Regions from separate parts of the Butyrivibrio sp. XBB1001 genome, predicted to be linked through region 1. Evidence: predicted binding sites of a transcription regulator. Region 1 holds the regulator's gene; each other region holds the start of a gene.

Region 1 (7,387 bases):
GAAGACCTGGGTACTGTATCACAGTCAGCTAAGGTTGCAGATATTGTTAAGAGTAAGACAGTAGTATTTGAAGAGAATTCACAGATTGAAGTTGTATCTTCTAACGAAGGATCTCTGGCTATTCTTAATGCAGTAGTGATCACAAATCTTACTCCAGTTTATGGAGATGCTCCTGTAGAGACTGATCCTGTATCTGCTTACAGCTATACAGATAAGAACCTCAAGGGAGGATGCTTCTATTCATACAGAGTTGCAGCAGTAGTAGATGGCAAGGAGAGTTTCGTATCAGCTCCTCTTACAGTTCAGACTACATTTGCAATTTCAAAACTCAATGAAGAGCTTGAAGCTGTGGAACTTGTTCAGGATACACCTCTTGCAAAGGGACAGACTGTAGCAGATCTTCTTGCTGAGAAGAAGTCAGTTATTTCTGTAACAGACGCTGATGGACTTGAGCAGGTAGTAGTAATAACATGGGATGCTAGTGAGATAGATCTTTCAACACCTGGTGAATATACAGCTCATGCATACATCCGTGGTTATTCAGAGAATCCTGTAGATGTAAAGGTTACAGTTATTGAAAATGTACCTACAGGCTATGCTCCTTTAAATGATATTAAGGTTATTCTTGGCAACAAGGTAGAACTTCCTGAGTATGTTCAGGCAACCTTCCTTAACGGAACAACAAAAGAGGTAAAGGTAAACTGGAACACAGAGAAATTAGACGAAACTAAGCTTGGTGACTACACACTTACTGGTACAGTAGAGGGAACAGAGGATACAGTTACTGTTACAGTACACATCGTAGGCGACTATATCTTATCAGTTGCTGATAGTTTTGTTGAGGTTGAGTACCTTAATAAGAACTATGTACTTCCTGAGACAGTAGTTGCTACATATGCAAGTGGAGCTACAAAGGCTGCAAATGTAACATGGAATACATCAGATATGGATGTTACAAGCCTTGGCTCAACAATTACCCTTGAAGGTACTGTAGAAGACTTCGATGGAACAGCTGTATTAAAGGCAACAGTTAAATATCCTGCTATCGGTAAATATGATTTTGGTATCAGTACAAGCCGTGTAGCAGAAGGATGGACTGGCATTACTGTAAACCCTAAGAACGGAGACAAGAAAATCTCTACCTTTGGAAGTGACTATACAAAAGAAAGAGGCTATGGATTTGCTAATGGCGACGTTCTTATGCAGGGACGTACTGAAGAGTTCACTTATGAAGGTGACTTCCCAGGCCTTGTTTACACAGACTTCTGCCTGCCAGCTGGTGAAACATTCCTTGTAGATGTAGAAAACGGCGCATACCAGGTAGAAGTAATGAGTAACTCAGTTTATAAGAGTTCTGTTTCTGGAACAGTTGAAGGCGTATCCTTTAACGTTAGCAACGCTGCTAATACTTATACTGTAACTTCTGTAACTACAGAAGTAGCAGACGGACAGCTGAATGTAGAGTTTGGATCTGGCACACCAAGAGTTGGTGCCCTTGTAGTTCGTAAAGTAATCACAGATGCTTCTTACTATGGTGGTGAAGAAGATCCTGAGCCAGAGACACCTGCTGGAAAGTTCGTTACAAAGTGGGGCAAGACAACTTATGTCCTTGAAGATGGAACAATCCTTACAGGCAAGCACTTTATCGATGGCTACACATATTACTTTAAGCCAAATGGTACTATGGTAAAGACAGACTTTGTAGAACTTGAAGATGGTAAGTACTATTTTGACGGTGAAGGACATATGGTAACTGGTTTCATGACAAAGTGGTCTTCAAGATACTATTTTGCAGCAGATGGCAAGATGGCTGTAGCAACTCTCATTGAAGCTGAGGACGGCTATGTATACTATGCAAATGCAAAGGGACATATCGTAGTAAGCGACTTTGTAGATCTTGATGATGGCAGACATTTCTTTGACAAGGAGGGACATATGGTTAAAAATGCAACTATAACCCGCTGGCTCAAGAAATATACCTTTGATGAAAATGGTGTTCTTATCGGCTAAACAACATTTTTTTCTATAAGAAACTCAGATTCCCGGCCAGAAATGGCCGGGAATTTTTTTCTTTGTTTACTCTTTGTTTACCATGTTTTGTATCATTTCATTGATTGACATTTATTTAACGTATCGGTATAATTAATTTGAGAATTTATTAACAATCAGAACTAAACTTATTAACTATATAGCGTTTAGAGTATTTGCAAACGCAGAATTGGAGCAGACAATGGCAGATAAAGAGATTTCTCAGGCGGTTATCAGTAGACTTCCGCGATATTTTAGATATTTGGGGGATCTGAAGGAGAAGGGCGTTGAGAGAATATCCTCTCAGGAACTGAGTGACATCATGAAGGTAACTGCTTCTCAGATCAGACAGGACTTTAATAATTTTGGTGGCTTTGGACAGCAGGGCTACGGCTATAACGTTAATTATCTCTATGATGAGATCAGTAAGATACTTGGTATCGACAAGGAACATAGCCTGGTAATCATAGGTGCAGGACACCTTGGTAAGGCTATTGCTGGATATACCAATTTTACTAGAAGAGGCTTTGTTTTCAAGGGAGCTTTTGACAAGAATCCTGAACTTTACGGAACCAAGATCCGCGATGTGGAAGTCAGACCAGTAGAAGAAATGGAAGACTTTGTCAGAAAGAATAATATTGAGATAGCTGTTTTGACTATTCCCAAGGAACAAGCAGTTCCCATGGCACATAAGCTTGCTGAGTGCGGAATAAAGGCTATATGGAACTTTGCTCATGTTGACTTGGAAGTTCCTAACAATATTCAGGTAGAAAATGTACATTTATCTGACAGTTTAATGAAATTATCGTATAATATAAATAGGTACGAGAACTCATAAACTTACGATAGTGAGAGAATCTGATGGCAAGAGACGATGAAGTTTATATGTCTGCGCTACAGGGGAAGAGCATCCCTATATTGACGCTGGATAATAAATGGCATCAATTGTTTACGCAGACAGAAATGACACCTGAAATAGAACAACTTGCAGATGAACTTAACAGCCTTGTTGAGAAGGATGGTAAGCTCAGAAGCCAGACCAAGGACATCAAGAAGCTTAAGAAAAAGCTTCTTGGTGAGATTGTGCCCCTTAGGGACAAGGCCAATAAGGCTGGCAATTCAGCAGCCATTGAGAAAGAAATCTCTGAGAGAACACGTCTTATCAATGAATGCAATGACAAGCTTGATAGCCATCAGGATGAGCTTTTAGATCTCTCTAAACAGATTTATGACATCGATTATAAGCTTATGGTAGAGACTATGAAGGTCTGCTACGAGAGACTTCATGATAATACATCGGACATCAAGAGCCTTGATGAATGGATTACGAGGGCCAGAATTGAACTTAAGAAGAATGTAATAAGACTCCAGGAAGCTGAGATGGAGAATTATAATCTATATTCATATATGCATCAGATATTTGGACCTGAGGTTGTTGAGATATTTGATATGAAATATGACCCTGACAGAAGACATCCTATCAGGAGACCTCTTGCAGGGGCAGAAGATGAATATGTAGAATGATTAGAAAGCTGCCCAATGGGCAGCTTTTCCTATAGAATGAGACCTGTTGGAAGAAGGGCTTTTTGCCTGGTAACATATTGGAGGGGAAGATGAAATACGCTGTAACAAGTCAGGAAATGAAGATTTATGACAGGAACACTTCTGAGTATTTCGGGGTACCTGGCTCTGTTTTGATGGAGAGGGCATCACTTTTAGTAGTGCAGCATATTCTGGAGCATATTCAGGGCAGAGAACTGGATAGAAAGGCAAGAGCTTTGGTCATTTGCGGCATTGGCAATAATGGCGGAGATGGAGCCTGCATCGCCAGGATATTAAGGCAGAAAGGCATTCTTGTAAATGTTTGTGTTATAGGAGATTACACAAAGGCAAGCGACCTTCTTTTATCTCAGCTCAAGATATTAGAAAAATATGGTACAACCATTGACACTTTTTCCAATATAAGAGACAACAAAAGCTACGCAGACTGGGATATCATAGTAGATGCAATGTTTGGTATTGGATTATCAAGAGGCATCGCAGGAGACTTTGCTGATGCAGTTAGATATATCAATACTTGCAAGAATGAGAGACAGTCCGATGTCTGCGTTGTCTCCGTAGATATTCCCTCTGGAATAAATGCTGATAACGGCAAGGTATGTCAGGTGGCAGTCAAGGCTGATATGACTATTACCTTTAATCAGGTTAAACTGGGACATATCATGTATCCTGGCTGCGAATACACAGGGGAATTACATGTTGAGGATGCAGGGATAACAGAGGACAGTTTTCTTGGAAGAGAGCCGGGAGCTTTCTTCTATGACGAAGACGTAAACAGTCTTATTCCTCTTAGAAAGGCTGATGCTAATAAGGGAACAAATGGTAAGGTTCTTATCATAGCCGGGTCTAAAGAAATCAGCGGAGCCTGCATACTAGCGGCTAGTGCCTGCTTGAAAGCTGGTGCAGGAATGGTAAAGATATTTACAGCTGCAGAAAATGCCGAGGCAGTAAAAGCTCTTTTGCCAGAGGCAATGCTCACAACCTATGAGGATTTTGAACCTGTAGGTGAGAAGCTTGAAAAGGATATTGAATGGGCTAACGCAGTTGTTTTAGGGCCTGGGCTTGGAACAGTCCAAATGGGCTTTGAGGTTACAAGGCTTGTTTTGAAGAACTGCAACAAGAACCTTGTTGTTGATGCAGATGCCCTTAATCTGGTTGCTGGCAGCAAGGAACTTGCGGACTATCTGGAAAATTTTGCACGAGGTGGCAAAAAACTTATTCTCACACCACATCTTGGGGAATTCTCCAGACTGATTGATAGAGATATTGCAAGCTGTAAGGAACATATACTTGAGTATCCAAGAGAACTTGCTGATAGATTCCACTGTACCGTTATATGCAAGGACGCAAGAACAATAGTTGCTGACAGTGGTAGCAAAAAGATTTATATTAATATGAGCGGTAATGATGGCATGGCAACTGCTGGAAGCGGAGATGTGCTTTCTGGAATTATAGGTGCTTTTATATCTGGTCCTATTTCTTCTTTTGATGCAGCCTGCCTTTGCGTCTATCTTCACGGCCTGTCCGGAGATGTTGCTGCTCAAGATAAGGGAAGACACTCAATGGTGGCTTCTGATATAATTTCCGGAATGGAAATGATTCTAAGACAATATGAGTAAATACCTGTGGCCATTGAATTTAAGGCCTGCAGATGATTTTTATGGATGGAAGATTGATGTTTGAAGAGTATTCACGTGTATATGCAAAAATAGATTTAGATGCCATTAGGTATAACCTTGAGTCTATGCGAAAGAACATTCTTGATGGAACAAAGATAATGGCTGTAATTAAGACAGATGCCTATGGACATGGCGCTGTACCTATTGCCCAAATGCTAGAAGATGTAGATTACATCTGGGGCTATGCAACAGCTACTGCCGAGGAAGCCTTTGAACTTAGAGATAATGGGGTGAAGAAGCCTATACTGATTCTGGGCTATACATTCCCATACGCCTATGAGAGGATGCTCTCAGAGAATATCAGACCTACTGTATTTAGGCTCGATATGGCAAAAGAACTGTCTGATTGCGGCGAAAAGCTTCTTGAAAAGGGAGTGATATCGGAAGCTCCTGCTGTGCACATAGCTGTAGATACAGGAATGAGCAGGATTGGTATCACACCTGATGATAAGGGGACAGAGTTTATCAAAGAGGTCATGAAGCTTAAGGGGATTTCTATTGAGGGCATCTTTACTCATTTTGCCAGAGCAGATGAGAAGGACCTTTCTAATGCCAAGGAAAGAGAAAAGGTGTTTGCTGATTTTGTAAAAAATACAGAGGATAAGACCGGCATCAAATTCCTTTTGAAGCACTGTGCTAATTCAGCAAGTATTATTTCTGTACCTGAGTCATCAATGGATATGGTACGAGCTGGTGTTACAATGTATGGAATGTGGCCTTCTGACGAGGTGTCCAGAGATATTATAGATCTTAAGCCTACGATGGAACTTATAAGCCATATAGTAATGGTCAAGGAAGTTCCTGCAAATACTCCTGTCAGCTACGGCGGAACCTTTGTGACAGAAAAGCCTACAAGAATAGCAACTATACCTGTAGGCTATGGAGATGGTTATCCAAGAAGCCTTTCAAATAAAGGCTTTGTCCTGATCAGAGGTAAACGCGCAAGCATCCTTGGAAGAGTATGCATGGACCAGTTTATGGTTGATGTAACAGATATACCTGATGCATCTGAGGGCGATGAAGTGGTTCTCATCGGCAGAGATAAAAGCTCGGGAGATGAGATCACAGCTGAGTTTTTAGGAGATTTAAGCGGCAGATTTAATTATGAGCTTACCTGCGATATCAGTAAGAGAGTGCCAAGGGTTTTTAGCTAAATCTCTTTTTAGCCTGGGCATATTGGGTGTTGATCTCAGCAATTGCTGCGGTATCTCCGTCCATATTGTCCGGGTGGTAGAGCTTTACCAGAGACTTGTATTTTCTGTCTGCACTTTCCCTTGAGGAACAGCCAGCAAAAAAGTCAAATGAGGACAGGCGATCTGTGTCGTTACTGCTTTCTGATTCATCGCCATTCTCATCGTCATCATAGTTTTCATCATCTTCGTAGTATTCATCTATATCTTCATATTCATCATTTTCATACTGATCACGATAGGGAAATCTTTTTCGTCTTTTGTATCTTTTATCCTCTATAGCATCCTGATCATCGTAGTCCTTATCATAGTCATCCTCATAATAATCGTCATAGTCATCTTCACAGTCATCTTCGTAGTCTTCTTCATAGTAGTTATCATCATCTTCGTAGAATTCATCTACTTTATTTCTGACAGGGACAGCTTCAAGATCATCATCCTCAAATTGGCCATGGTGTTTTCGCAACCATTTTTCATAGTTTTTTTCGTAATGTCTTTTACCTTTTTCTGGGAATACAGCAAAAAATCTGTCCTGAAACTGGGCCAAAAAGGACTTATGAAATATGGCCCTTAGAACATAAATGATAATATCAAAGGCTGCAGCATAGAAGAGGAGTTGTCCAAAGGACAAAACTACGCTGATTGACAATAAAACAAAGACAACAGGAAGGAACATGATAAGGGAGAGAATAATAAGAAGAATAAATGTGATATTCCCTCTATAAGGATAAATGTTTAGTGTCCACCATATTTTCATGTCGCTTATGAGTTTAGCTGAAATCTGCATGTCTTTTGAGAGATATGAGTTGTATTTAGAAAGAGGCTCAATATCTGGTATTCCAGCAAAATAAAGGTAAATATCTGCGACAAATAAAAGTGAAAAAAGAATGCTGGTAGCGGGTAAGAAACAGAAAAACAGCTTAAGAAGGG
Region 2 (7,387 bases), on a different contig from region 1:
ACTGTAACCTCTGCGCCATACTGATCCTTTAATCTAAGTGCTGCCTCAAGACCTGCTTTGTCATCAGGGTTCATGATAGCAAGCATTGCACCTCTATCCAATGTTCCATCGGGTTTGAACTTAACGCCGCCCTTTGTATCAGGGACCTGCTTAATGCAAACTACAACTTTCATTTTTATTCTCCTTCTATCAGATTATATATTTCAGATGATCACTATTACTTAAGCAATGCTCCAGAGATAACCATTCTCTGAACCTCAGATGTACCCTCGTAGATCTCTGTGATCTTAGCATCACGCATCATTCTCTCTACTTCGTACTCTCTGATGTAACCATAACCACCATGGAGCTGTACAGCCTTAGTTGTTACATCCATAGCAACCTCAGCTGCGAAAAGCTTAGCCTTAGCAGCTTCTACTGAGTAAACATCCTTATTTTTCTTAGCATCAGCAGCCTGATATACAAGGAGTCTTGCAGCTTCACACTGTGTAGCCATGTTTGCAAGCTGGAACTGTGTATTCTGGAAAGCACCGATAGCTCTTCCGAACTGCTTTCTCTCTTTTACATACTCAACTGTTCTGTCAAGAGCGCCCTCTGCAATACCAAGAGCCTGAGCAGCGATACCAATACGTCCGCCGTCAAGAGTATGCATAGCGATAGGGAATCCCTTTCCTCTTGCGCCAAGAAGGTTCTCTGCAGGAATATGGCAATCCTGGAAAATGAGCTCGTATGTTGATGAACCACGGATACCCATCTTGTTCTCTTTTGTACCAAATGTGAATCCTGGTGTTCCCTTCTCAACGATGAAAGCTGAGAACTTCTTCTGCTTTCTACCCTTCTTATCTTCTACGATATCTGTGTAAGCAATGATGATGTAAATATCAGCAACCTCACCGTTTGTGATGAAGCACTTTGATCCGTTAAGAACCCATTCCTTACCATCTTCTGTAAGAACAGCCTTAGTCTGAACGCCCTGAGCATCTGTACCAGCCATAGGCTCTGTAAGACCAAATGCACCGAGCTTCTCGCCCTTTGCAAGAGGTACAAGGTACTTCTGCTTCTGCTCCTCTGTTCCGTATGTCATGATAGGATCGCAGCAAAGTGATGTGTGAGCAGATACGATAACTGCTGTTGTACCACAAACCTTTGCAAGCTCCTCTACGCACATGATGTAAGTAAGAGGATCGCATCCCTGTCCGCCGTACTCCTTAGGAATTGGAATACCCATGAAGCCGTACTTCTGCATCTTCTTAACGGTTTCCATAGGGAAAACCTCTGTCTCATCAACCTCTATAGCGTTTGGCTTTACTTCTTTTTCTGCGAAATCTTTAAAAAGAGCTCTAGCCATTTCATGTTGCTGATCAAGCTGAAAATCCATTATAATTTCCTCCGTATTTCTTTTTCAAAAATTTTTTATTCAAATGTACCTAATTGCTAAGTTCGTTCAATAACTTGCTAAGCGATCAGATATCAGTTGGAACCTTATTTCCATCAGCATAGTTGTAGAAACCGATGCCTGTCTTAACACCAAGCTTCTTACCACGAACCATCTTACGAAGGAGTGGGCAAGCACGATACTTGGAATCACCTGTCTCTGAGTAAAGAACATCCATGATAGCAAGAACGATATCAAGTCCGATGTAGTCACCGAGTTCAAGAGGTCCCATAGGATGGTTACATCCAAGCTTCATAGCTGTGTCGATACCAGCGATATCTGAAACGCCCTCTGAATATACGAAGATACCTTCGTTGATCATAGGAACAAGAATTCTGTTAACAACGAATCCAGCTGCCTCATTAACCTGTACTGGAGTCTTTCCAAGATCCTCAGAAATCTTCTTGATCTTCTCTACCATGTCATCTGGTGTGTTAGCACCCTGGATAACCTCAACGAGCTTCATAACAGGAGCTGGGTTGAAGAAGTGCATACCAATGATAGGCTTTGCAAGACCTGAACCAATCTCTGTGATTGAAAGTGATGATGTATTAGAAGCAAAGATACAATCAGGATTCTTAACGATGTTGTCCTGAAGCTCCTTGAAAAGATTCTTCTTGATGTCCATAACTTCAAGAGCAGCCTCTACTACAAGATCAGCATCAGCACAGATGTCATTAAGACCTGTCTGGATCTTAGCTGTGATAGCATCAGCCTCTTCCTGTGTCTTCTTGCCCTTAGCAACCTGCTTGTCAAGGCCTTTCTTAATCTTAGCAAATCCGCCCTCTGCGAACTCTGTCTTGATATCGCAAAGATATACTTTCTCAACGCTCTGAGCCTGAGCAAATGTCTGTGCAATACCTGAACCCATTGTACCTGCACCAATAACAGCTACCTTCATTTTATTTTCCTCCTATTGTGTGTAATATATATTTTTATGCATGATTACGCATGACTCCGCTTTGCTTTCGTCATGCTATTTTTATTCAGAATCCGCACTTTCGTGCTTCTTCCTCATAAAAATGCCGGTCTTCAAGGTCTCAAATTTTCATTTGCAAGCAAAAAAATTTTCGACTTTGAATCCCTAATCATGCATTTTTAAAAGCTACAACCTTAACCTTAGCTGGATCATCCTTTTTTCTAAGGAAGTTAGCCATACCTTCTCTCTGATCCTCTGTCTCAAAGCATGAACCAAAGAGCTTCTCTTCAATTACAAGAGCATCATCGATGTTAACCTGAAGGCCATCGTTGATTGCCTTCTTGCAAGCTCTAACAGCGATAGGAGCATTTGCAGCAATCTGGCTAGCCATCTTCTCAGCAGCTGGAAGAAGTTCTTCCTGTGTGTATACGGCATTAACGAGACCAATTCTGTAAGCCTCATCAGCCTTGATGTTACGTGCAGTATAAATAAGCTGTTTAGCCATTCCTGCACCAATAAGTCTTGCAAGTCTCTGTGTTCCGCCAAATCCAGGTGTGATTCCAAGACCAACCTCTGGCTGACCAAACATAGCATTGTCTGAGCAGATACGAATATCGCAGCTCATAGAAATCTCGCAGCCACCGCCAAGTGCAAATCCATTGATTGCTGCGATAACTGGAACAGGGAACTGCTCGATCTTACGGAATATATCATTACCCTTTTTACCAAAAGCTTCTCCTTCTGCCTTTGAAAGAGTACTCATCTCGCCAATATCAGCGCCTGCAACAAATGACTTCTCTCCTGCACCTGTAAGGACAACAGCTCTTACAACGTTTGTGTCGATACTGTCAAAAGCAGCAGCGAGGTCATCAAGCACCTGTGAATTAAGTGCGTTAAGTGCCTCTGGGCGATTGATTGTAACAACAGCGATGTTTTCTTTTACTTCGCAATTAACGAAACCCATTTCTAATTTCCTCCTGTGAAAATTATTGATAATAGCCTGCTGCGCAAGCACAGCAGGCTACAATAAACATATTAAGCCTCGTAGCGTTCTACGATTGTAGCGCATCCCATTCCGCCGCCGATGCAAAGAGTAGCAAGACCCTTCTTAACATCTTCTCTTCTAGCCATCTCATGAAGAAGAGTAACAAGGATACGGCATCCTGATGCTCCAACTGGATGTCCAAGTGCAATAGCACCACCATTTACGTTAACCTTGCTCATATCAAATCCAAGGTCCTTAGCTACAGCAACAGACTGTGCTGCAAATGCCTCGTTAGCCTCGATAAGATCGATATCATCAAGTGAAAGCTCTGTCTTCTTAAGAACCTTCTTAGTAGCTGCAACAGGGCCGATACCCATGATCTCAGGCTCAACACCTGCAAGAGCTCCGCCTACCCATGTAGCCATAGGCTTGATTCCAAGCTCCTTAGCCTTCTCTTCGCTCATAACAACTACTGCTGCAGCACCATCGTTGATACCTGAAGCATTACCAGCTGTTACAAGTCCGCCCTCTTTACCAGAGCAGCATTTAAGCTTAGCAAGAGTCTCAACAGTTGTTCCAGCACGAGGGCCCTCATCAACCTTGAACTCTACCATTTCCTTCTTAACCTTTACAGGAACAGGAACGATCTCATCGTTGAACTTGCCTTCTGCCATAGCCTTCTCACACTTCTGCTGAGAATTAGCTGAGAACTCGTCAAGCTCTTCTCTTGTAAGGTTCCATCTGTCGCAGATATTCTCTGCTGTGATCATCATGTGATAGTGGTTGAATGCATCTGTAAGAGCATCGTTAACCATAGTATCTACAACTGTTCCGTTGTTCATACGATATCCGAAACGTGCATTTGGAAGTGCATAAGGAGCCATTGACATGTTCTCCATACCACCTGCTACAACTATATCAGCCTCGCCAGCCTTGATAAGGTCAGCAGCCATATTGACACAGTTAAGGCCTGATCCGCAAACTACGTTAAGTGTAACAGCAGGAGTCTCGATTGGAAGACCTGCCTTGATAGATGCCTGTCTAGCTACGTTCTGTCCAAGACCTGCCTGGATAACGCATCCCATAAGGACCTCATCTACTAACTCAGGCTTAACACCTGCTCTGTTAAGTGCCTCTTTGATTACGATTGAGCCAAGTTCTGCTGCAGGAGTATTGCTGAGGGCTCCGCCCATCTTACCAATAGCTGTTCTGCAAGCACCTGCTATAACTACCTTCTGTGCCATAATTTATTTCCTCCATTTTGTTTATTGTGGACACATCAAAAAAATGTATCCGAATGTTTAAAACTAGTTTGATAATTTTTTATCAGAACAGAATAATTATAGCATCCACCTTGGGCAAATGCAACAAAAACTATCATCCTTACGTATTATTTTTATTAAAAAGCCATAAATTGATATATATTTATCAATATGTTGTTAAAAAAATAACAGTGCCATATTCCTATAGCACTGCTATTTCTAGATTTCATTCAAATGGCGGAAACTGTGCAAAGTTTATTCGTTTCCGCTTATACCTCAGGCTCAATAAGTCCGTAAGTGTTACCTTTTCTCTTGTAAACCACATTAACCTGATCAGTCTCTGCATTTACAAATACAAAGAAGTTGTGGCCTAAAAGTTCCATCTGAACACACGCATCCTCAGCATACATAGGCTTGGGATCAAACTTCTTCATACGCTCTATACGGATATCTTCATCGTCCATATAGTCTGATTCAATATATTCCTTCTTAAAATTGCTGGCTTCTGCCTGCTGCTTATCAACAAGTTTGCTCTTGTACTTCTTGAGCTGTCTTTCAATAACCTCCTCTACCAGGTCAATTGATACATACATATCGTTGCTGACCTGCTCTGCTCTGATGATTTTTCCTTTTACGGGAATGGTGACTTCGATCTTATGTCTCTCTTTGTCCACATTAAGAGTAACATTTGCATTTGTGTCGGGAGTAAAGTACTTCTCCAGCTTGCCTATCTTCTCCTCAACTGCACTACGAAGACCGGGTGTTACTTCGATGTTCTTACCTACGATTGTAAATTTCATGCAATCATCCCCTTTGCTGTCGCCTTGTGATAATTTCTGAAAAAAGAAATATCTCTGGCCATATTTAAGACAATAGTGCATTTTATGCCGCTTTTGTCTATACGCTATTATACCATTTAACAAGTCATCCGTGCAATTTATAACCGTCCAATAAAGATAATCTTTTTATTAACAGAGTCTTTTTGTGTATTATGCACAAAAAATATCCCTTGTTTTCGATTGCGTAAAATCCACTTCCAATTGTGGATATTTGTGGACAATGTGGATAACTTCGTGTATAAGTAGTTAAAAGCTGACTTTTTATTTTGTGGATTGTGGATAAGTTTTGAAAAATGTGTGAAAAAAAAATTATTAATTTATGTTGACTTTTGTACTTTAGTGCATATCAGAGAAATCAGTAAGATTCAAAAGGCAAGCAGCCAGTATTACCCTGGATTGCAGCGATATACGAAATCATATAATAGAAAAAAATGGAACTAACAAATCAAATGATCTATTAGTTCCACTATATTATCAATTAATATTCTTATTATTAGAAGATTCTTCTAACAGCAAGTACTGAACGGTAATCAGCATTAGAAATCTTAATACCAGTCTTGGCTGTAGAAGCATGTACGATCTGTCCGTTTCCAATGTAGATAGCAACGTGACCTGAATAGCAGACAATATCACCAGGCTGAGCATTTGCAAGTCCATCAACCGCTGCTCCCACTGATCTGTCAGCACCTGAACTATGAGGAAGACTAACACCGAAGTTAGAATATACACTCATAACGAAACCTGAACAGTCAGCACCATTTGTTAAGCTTGTTCCTCCATATACATATGGATTTCCAACGAACTGGCAAGCAAACTGGGCAACTGCAGAACCAATTGAGCTGGTCTCTGTTGTATATGAACTAGCTGAATTGTAGCTTGATCCAGATGATGAGCTGGAAGAAGTAGATGTGCTACTCTTAGCTGCCTTATTAGCTGCTGCTCTTGCTGCAGCCTCCTTGGCAAGACGAGCCTCTTCCTCTGCCTTGGATTCAGCCTTAACAAATTCTGTAGAAAGAGTTACGTAATCAGTTGAAACGTAACCATCACCTTCCTCGATACTAACCTTAACCCATCCATCAAGTTCCTCTGTAACTACAAGTTCATCCTCGATAGGAACAAGGCCTATAACTTCAGCATCAAGTCCAGCACCATTTCTAACCTTAAGAGTAGTAGTTGTTACTGTAGCAATTCTGGTTCCAACTTCCTTAGCAAGTTCAACTGCGTCATCTCCAGTTACACAGAACTCTGCCTTGACGTAACCTTCAACGGAACCTGACTGGATCTTGTACCATCCATCTTTCTCCTCTATAAAAGTACCAACTGACTTGTCATAGAGCTTACCAACTATCTCACCTTCCTCACTGGGAAGATCTCTTACGTTTACGTAATTAGTTACCTTGGCAATAACAAGAGACTTAAACATCTCTTCCTCGGAATCCTGCGCTGTTTCTGAAGAGCCTTCAGAAGCTGCTGCTGAATCCTTGATAACAGCACCTGTAGCATTCTGGATATCTCTAAGAACGTTATCTGTTACTGTTGAAGCAAGTGGTGTTACATCTGTTACTGCATTTGATAAATCCACTTCATCTGAAGAAGTACTATTAGTGGATGAATTCTCTGATTGTGTCTTACTAGTTTCTACTGACTGCTGCAGGTTTGAAAGTGAAACCTGATTGCTGCCGAGTGCATATGTTATACCTGCCTGAGGCATTACGCTTGTCACCTTGTTAGATGATGTATTGGATGCAGCAAAAGCGTCTACATTAGAACCTAAAAAAGTAATAGCAGCTGTGACTGATAAAGCAAGAAGCTGCATTTTTGCTTTTCTCAAAACGAACCTCCAAAATTGTTACGAAATTTGTTACATCTTTTACGAATATAAACTATTTATTAAATTTTGTCAAATCGTAAGTCACTCGCAGGTATTTTTTTAGTAAATTTTATTGC
Region 3 (7,387 bases), on a different contig from region 1:
GGAAGAGATAGAAGCTGACTTCGGCGCTGATGTAGCTCTTTTGGTAGATGGTGTTACAAAACTGACTGCATTGCAGCTTTCTACAGATAATACCAATAAGACACAGGAACAGATAGATATGCAGGCTCAGAACCTGCGTAAGATGTTTCTGGCTATGGCCAAGGATATCAGGGTCATCCTGATCAAGCTGGCCGATAGATTGCACAATATGAGAACTCTTGGACATATGCCTCCTGAGAAACAACAGAGGATTGCCCAGGAAACTCTGGATATTTATTCTCCAATTGCTGGTAGACTTGGTATCAGCAGGATCAAGGTTGAACTTGATGACCTATCTTTGAAGTATCTCAAGCCAGATGTTTACTATGATCTGGTTGATAAAGTTTCCATCAGAAAAAGTGAAAGAGAAAAATATGTTGAGGACATTTGCGAGAATGTTCGTAAGGCTATTTTTGCCGCTGGAATTGATGGCGAAGTAAATGGCAGAGTCAAGCATTTCTTCAGTATTTACAAGAAGATGCGCAATCAGAATAAGACTCTGGATCAGATCTATGATCTTTTTGCTATCAGGATAATTGTATCAACTGTCAAGGATTGCTATGCTGCTCTTGGCGTGATCCATGAAATGTACAAGCCTATCCCAGGAAGATTTAAGGATTACATAGCAATGCCCAAGCCCAATATGTATCAGTCTCTGCATACGACGCTTATTGGTCAGACCGGGCAGCCTTTTGAGATTCAGATCAGAACTTATGACATGCATAAGGCTGCTGAATACGGTATTGCTGCTCACTGGAAGTACAAAGAAGCATCTGATGGCAAGAAGGCTGAAACTAGCGAGGAAGAGAAGCTCATATGGCTTCGCCAGATCCTTGAGTGGCAGCAAGACATGTCTGACAACCAGGAATTCATGAACCTTTTAAAGAGCGATCTGAACCTGTTTTCTGATGATGTTTACTGTTTTACACCTACAGGAGAAGTCAAGAACCTTCCTGCAGGTTCAACACCTATCGATTTTGCTTATAGTGTTCATTCTGCTGTTGGTAATAAGATGATAGGAGCCAAGGTCAATGGTAAACTTGTTCCTATTGATTACAAGATCCAAAATGGCGACAGAATAGAGATTGTTACCAGTCAGAATTCGAGGGGACCTAGCCGTGACTGGCTTGCAATTGCCAAGGCTACTTCCACCAAGAACAAGATCAATCAGTGGTTTAGAAATGAACTCAAGGAAGAGAATATAGCTAGAGGCCGTGAACTTCTTATAGAATATTGTAAGAGTAAGGGAATAGATCTTTTTGCTATAACCAAGCCTGAGTATCAGGATATAATTACAAGAAAATACGGCTTCCGTGAATGGAGCGCTATTTTAGCTGCTGTAGGACATGGAGGACTTCGCGAGGGACAGATCATTAATAAGATGCTGGAACTTGGTGATAAGGAACATAAGCGAAATATCACTGATGAGGAAGTCCTTGCAGCTGTTGCTGAGTCCAATGTGACACCGCAGATCTCAAGTTCTGACAATGCAATCATTGTTAAGGGCGTACATGACGTGGCTGTAAGATTCTCTAAGTGCTGTAATCCAGTACCAGGTGATGATATTTGCGGATTTGTCACAAGAGGTCGTGGTGTCTCTATTCATAGAAAGGACTGCGTCAACGTTATCAAGATGCAGGAAGAAGACAGAACAAGACTTATAGAGGCTAAGTGGCAGTCAGATACTCCTGGATCTGGTGGCAAATATGCGGCTACTATCAAGATTTTTGCTAATAACAGAAGTGGACTTCTTGCCGATATTTCCAGAACTCTTTCTGAAAAGGATATTGATATCATTTCGATGAACACCAGAACCAGCAAGCAGGGACTGGCTACAATGGAAACATCATTCCAGGTATCTTCAAGAGATCAGCTTCGTGAGATTGTTGATAAGATAAGACAGATCGATAGTGTCATCGACATTGAGAGAACAACAGGTTAAAAGGACATATAGACTAATGGGAAAACGTAACATTCAGATAGCTTGTATGACTTTGGGCATGGTAGCAACAAATTGCTTCTTTGTCTTTGATGAGGGCGCTTCTTTTGATGACGGCAAGAAGCATGGGGTACTATTTGATCCAGCAGATAAGGGTGATTATATTTTTAACACTCTTACAGAAAAAGGTTTTGCTATAGACCTTATTCTTCTTACTCATGGTCATTTTGATCATATTGGCGGAGCAGAGGCACTCAGAAAGCTTTCAGGAGCCAAGATAGGCTGCCATGAAAAGGAAATTGCCATGTGCAAGGACCCATATCTTAACCTTTCAGGCGATTACGGAATGCATCTTAAGATAGATCCTGATATAACCTATAGAGATGGAGATATTGTGGAGGCTGCAGGTCTTTCATTTAAAGTATTATTCACACCGGGCCATACCTCTGGAGGCTGCTGCTATTATTGTGAAGAGGGAGGCTTTGTTATTGCGGGAGATACTCTTTTTGAAGAATCTGTTGGCAGAACAGATTTCCCTACAAGCTCCACAAGTGAACTTTTGCGCTCTATAAATGACAAGTTATTTACTCTCCCAGATGCTACTTGTGTTTATCCCGGACATGGGGAAATCACAACAATCGAGCATGAGAAGGAATACAACCCATTTGTACTGGGCTGGTAGTTAGCTTTTAGTTTTAGCTTATGAGATGACTGATATATAGTGAGGGGACAATGATTGTGTATCATTGTCCCTATACTTTTTATTGTGTAAGAGACTTGCTGCTTTTGATTCGATCATATATTTACGAGGAACATTTTATGAAAAAGATTTTTTTAAACGTTGATAAGTACCAATATGATATCCATTCGCTTTTTAAAGCTTTTCATGGTAATGAAGACGTCAAAGTCATAATAAGCGAAAATGTGACAACTGAGACTTCTGAAAAAGAGAGCGGTTTTGAAGATGCTTATGCCACAGTTAATATTGTTATAAAGGAAGAGACAACTGAGTACATCAAAGGGTTAGTACAGGTCAAGATCCTGATTGATCCTAAGGCTGTAGAGAGTGCTGAATTTATTGACTATCTTAGCACTTCCAAGAACGAAAATATTTCTACAAGTGGTGATAGTAGTACTTTTGATACCAGCAAAAATGCTCTAAAGAAGGCAATCTATAAGGCTTTGGTAAAGGCTACCGGAAAAGAACTTCCCTGGGGCAATCTTACCGGCATTAGACCCACTAGGATTGCCATGAATCTGATAGATAAGGGCAAGTCTGACAGTGAAATCTATGACTACATGAAAAATACATATTTTGTTAGTGATGAGAAGATTGCACTTAGTATCAGCATAGCCAGAAGAGAAAAAGATATTCTGAAGGAAATAGACTATGAAAATGGCTATAGCCTTTATATTGGAATTCCTTTCTGCCCAACCACATGTCTATATTGTTCATTTACTTCGTACCCTATTGGAGCTTATAGCAAGGTGGTGGACGACTATATTTCCTGTCTGGAAAAAGAGATTGACTACGTGGCAGAAAACTTCAAGGAAAAAACTCTTGATACAATTTATATTGGTGGTGGCACTCCAACTACACTTGAACCTCATCAGATAGAGAGGCTTATTGGTTATGTGAGAGAAAAACTTGATTGTTCTCACGTTAAGGAATTTACCGTGGAATCTGGAAGGCCTGATTCTATTACCAGAGACAAGCTAAAAGCCATGAAAAAGATGGGAGTAACAAGGATTTCAGTCAATCCCCAGACTATGAGAGATGAGACATTAAAGCTTATTGGCCGAAGGCATACTGTTGCGCAGCTTATTGACTCTTTTAATATGGCAAGAGAAGAGGGCTTTGATAACATCAATATGGACATCATTCTGGGACTTCCCGGGGAAACTGCAGAGGATGTCAGATACACTATAGATGAAATCAAAAAGCTTGATCCTGATGACCTTACAGTTCATTCTCTGGCAATAAAGAGAGGTTCAAGACTTGCAGAAGTTATCCATGAAAAAGAGCTAAAGGGTGAACTCAAGGTCCCGATAATGGAATCCATCAACAATACAGAGGAAATGATGAAGATAGCTCAAAAGGGAGCAGGCGATCTTGGACTTGAGCCTTATTATCTATATAGACAAAAGAACATTAGCGGCAATTTCGAAAATACTGGCTATGCGAGACCAGCAAAAGCCGGAATTTATAATATTTTAATCAATGAAGAAGTCCAATCCATAGTAGCTCTTGGCGCAGGCACAGTAACCAAGAGGGTTTATGGCAACGGCAGAATCGAAAGATGCGATAATGTCAAAGATATCAAACTTTATATGGATAATATTGATGAAATGATAGAAAGGAAAAAAGTTTTGTTTGATTAGTTGATAATTCAGTACAAAATTGCGAAAATATATGATGAATTTAACAACTAATTGCAAACAAGATAATTGCATAAGAATTCCCAAATATTAAAGAAAAGATTAAAAATAAGGAAACTATTTATTAATTATATAGTGCCCCACATTGCATACTTTACTTCGTGTTATATTGTAAAGAATTGTGCAATATGCTATACTAATGTCAAAAATATGACAATGTTGTACCAAACTATATTTTTCAACATTGCAAGGAGGTTTTTATGCTATTCCAACTTTATAGCGATCATGCTGCTATGCAGTTAATTGGCTGGGTGTTGGTTTTCTGTGGCCTTATTCTTATGAACGAGATCGGTCGTAGAACAAAGGCTGGTGGAATGCTCGTATTCGTAGTTATTCCATGTATTCTTACTGTTTATTTCATTCTGGCACATCTTGGTATGTTTGGTGGTGCACAGAACCCTACTGTTGCTTATATGGACGGTTGGTTCCACTACTTCAAACTCTACGCTGCTGATATCGGCTGCGTTGGCTTCATGATGATCAAGTACAAATGGGGTATTGGTAAAGAAAAATGGTTTGCCTGGTTCCCATGGCTCATCGTTGCAGCAAATATCATGATTGCTAATGTATCTGATATGGAGTCAGCTCTTGCAGCTTATTCAATCACTGGTAACCTTACAGGTGCTTGGTGGGCATCTAACGAGGGTGTATTCATCTATGGTGGATGGTGGAATGTTGTTAATGCTATCGCTGGTATGATCAACATCTTCTGTATGACAGGATGTGTTCACCTTTATACTTCAAAAGACAAGAACCACGCAGATATGCTTTGGCCTGATATGACTGTTTGGTTCATCATTGCTTATGATGTATGGAACTTTGAGTACACATATCTCAACCTTCCTACACATTCATGGTATTGCGGTGTTGCCCTTTTACTTGCTCCTACATTTGCTAATGCTTTCTGGAACAAGGGCGCATGGATCCAGAACCGTGCTAATACTCTTGCTATCTGGTGTATGTGGGCACAGGTTGTTCCTGCATTCCAGCTTAGTTCAAAATTTGCAGCAGCTCTTCCTTCAGTTTATGGCGGAGCAACAGCAAACGGAATCACAACAATGGACCTTTACGCTAAGGCTATTGAGCTTTATAATAATGGCCAGGGTAAGACTGCAGCTGCTAATGAAGCAATTGCAGCAATGGGTATCACAGCAGATCCTAGAATGCAGGGATTTGTTGCAATTCTTGCTATTGCAATCAATGTTATCTGCATAGCTGAGATCATCAAGAGATCAGTTAAGCTTGGCAAGAATCCTTATGCTAATGAAGTATTTGCTGATACCAAGGACTTTAAACTTGCAATGGAGCGTGCTGAATAAAAATGGATAATGTTAGGATCATCGAAGTAAAAAGAAGTATATTTGAAAGTAATGACAAGGATGCTGATAAGCTCAGACAAGAGCTTAGAGATTCCAAGACATTTCTTTTGAATCTTATGTCTTCACCTGGATCAGGCAAGACAACAACACTTACACGTACGATTGAGGCCCTTAAGGACAAGTACAGAATAGGTGTTATGGAAGCTGATATTGACTCGGATGTAGATGCCAAGACAATTGCTTCTACAGGGGTTAAGGCTATACAGCTTCACACAGGTGGTATGTGCCACTTGGATGCAGATATGACAAGACAGGGAATTCACGAACTCGGAGTAGAGGATGTTGATTTCGCTATCCTTGAAAATGTTGGTAATCTGGTTTGTCCTGCAGAGTTTGATACAGGTAGCATCAAGAATGCGATGATCTTATCAGTTCCTGAGGGACATGATAAACCTCTTAAGTACCCGCTAATGTTTTCTATTTGCGATGTTGTACTTATAAATAAAATTGATGTTATGCCTTATTTTGATTTTGATCTGGAGAAATGTAAGGAATATATCCTTATGCGTAATCCTAACGCTAAGATAATCCCTATTTGTGCTAAAACTGGGGAGGGAATATCTGAGTGGACAGATTGGCTCTCACAGCAGATTGATGAAATAATAAAATAACAGGCGACTAGAAGATGCCAGGCGATAAACATAAAAAAGCTATCGCTTGGCGTTTTCTTACTAAAGGAAAAGATATAAATATGCATGAATTAGGTGTTGTTTTCCGAATTATTGATGACCTCACAGAGGTGGGCAAAGAGAATGAGATATCCAAGATACATTCAGTTACACTTCAGCTTGGAGAAGTTTCAGGCGTTGTGCCATCTCTTTTAACAGATGCTTGGAAATGGGCGGCAGCCAAGACTGAGCTTATGAATGGAGCTGAACTTATTATTGAGACACTTCCTGCTGTGACTTATTGTGAGGATTGTAAATCTGAATATGAAACCGTGGCACATGGCAAGATATGCCCCAATTGTGGCAGTGAACATACCTATCTCTTAAGGGGCAATGAATTTATGATCAAAGAGATAGCGGCAACGTAAACTTTTTTAAGAAAGATGGTAGAGAGATGGATAAGAATAATTTTGATATGAATGATCTGATGACTCCATATTCCCTGGATCCTAATCGTAACAGGAAGGATCCAAGAGCAGGCGTTATTCCTGACTCTGTAGATATGAATGCTCCTTTCCGTGAACCACTTGCAAGATTTTCCAAGGTAGTTACGGACAGAAAGAATATTAAACTTGGCATTGAAAAGATTACCAAGGAAAGCCCTGAATATTGGGGCCTTTATAACCTTATTACAGATGCTCAGTGTGAGATCGCACTGAAACTTGAAAAGCGTAAACCTAAGACATTTGAAGAGATTGCTGCTCTTTGCCCTGAATATACAAGGGAAGAACTTCAGAAGCAGCTCGACGAGATGTCTTTTAATGGCGTTATAGAGTGGAACTATGAGAACGACAAGCATGAGAAGCAGTATGTGCTTCCTATGTATGTTCCTGGTTCTGCGGAGTTTGGAAACATGAACCACCAGGTTCTTGAGGCTCACCCGGAAGCAGGTGCTTTCTTTGAGAGAATGAGCCGTATTCCTC

What was found. Region 1 encodes Rex, which represses fermentation and respiration genes when NADH is low (regulators of the CRP and FNR family bind a similar motif). Its sites were predicted from a motif close to ATTGTTAANTANTTAACAAT; they were not measured.
Region 2: a site for Rex is predicted at 4,753-4,772, ahead of G631_RS0107470 (acetyl-CoA C-acetyltransferase). Genes of this name have one in related genera too.
Region 3: a site for Rex is predicted at 4,556-4,575, ahead of G631_RS0100215 (DUF5692 family protein). Genes of this name have one in related genera too.

What each region holds. Positions count from the first base shown of each region.
Region 1 covers NZ_AUKA01000002.1:496,950-504,336, forward strand. The annotation lists gene G631_RS0104905 (rhamnogalacturonan lyase family protein) at 1-2,010, shown strand, start outside; gene G631_RS0104910 (redox-sensing transcriptional repressor Rex) at 2,231-2,866, shown strand; gene G631_RS0104915 (hypothetical protein) at 2,890-3,552, shown strand; gene G631_RS0104920 (bifunctional ADP-dependent NAD(P)H-hydrate dehydratase/NAD(P)H-hydrate epimerase) at 3,642-5,207, shown strand; gene alr (alanine racemase) at 5,249-6,421, shown strand; gene G631_RS19950 (hypothetical protein) at 6,414-7,387, opposite strand, start outside.
Region 2 covers NZ_AUKA01000006.1:218,426-225,812, forward strand. The annotation lists gene G631_RS0107450 (electron transfer flavoprotein subunit beta/FixA family protein) at 1-173, opposite strand, end outside; gene G631_RS0107455 (acyl-CoA dehydrogenase) at 218-1,378, opposite strand; gene G631_RS0107460 (3-hydroxyacyl-CoA dehydrogenase family protein) at 1,464-2,336, opposite strand; gene G631_RS0107465 (enoyl-CoA hydratase-related protein) at 2,524-3,318, opposite strand; gene G631_RS0107470 (acetyl-CoA C-acetyltransferase) at 3,390-4,583, opposite strand; gene hpf (ribosome hibernation-promoting factor, HPF/YfiA family) at 4,871-5,401, opposite strand; gene G631_RS0107480 (C40 family peptidase) at 5,934-7,271, opposite strand.
Region 3 covers NZ_AUKA01000001.1:47,604-54,990, forward strand. The annotation lists gene G631_RS0100200 (RelA/SpoT family protein) at 1-1,981, shown strand, start outside; gene G631_RS0100205 (MBL fold metallo-hydrolase) at 1,998-2,660, shown strand; gene hemZ (coproporphyrinogen dehydrogenase HemZ) at 2,798-4,360, shown strand; gene G631_RS0100215 (DUF5692 family protein) at 4,618-5,736, shown strand; gene hypB (hydrogenase nickel incorporation protein HypB) at 5,739-6,407, shown strand; gene G631_RS0100225 (hydrogenase maturation nickel metallochaperone HypA) at 6,488-6,832, shown strand; gene G631_RS0100230 (FAD-dependent oxidoreductase) at 6,967-7,387, shown strand, end outside.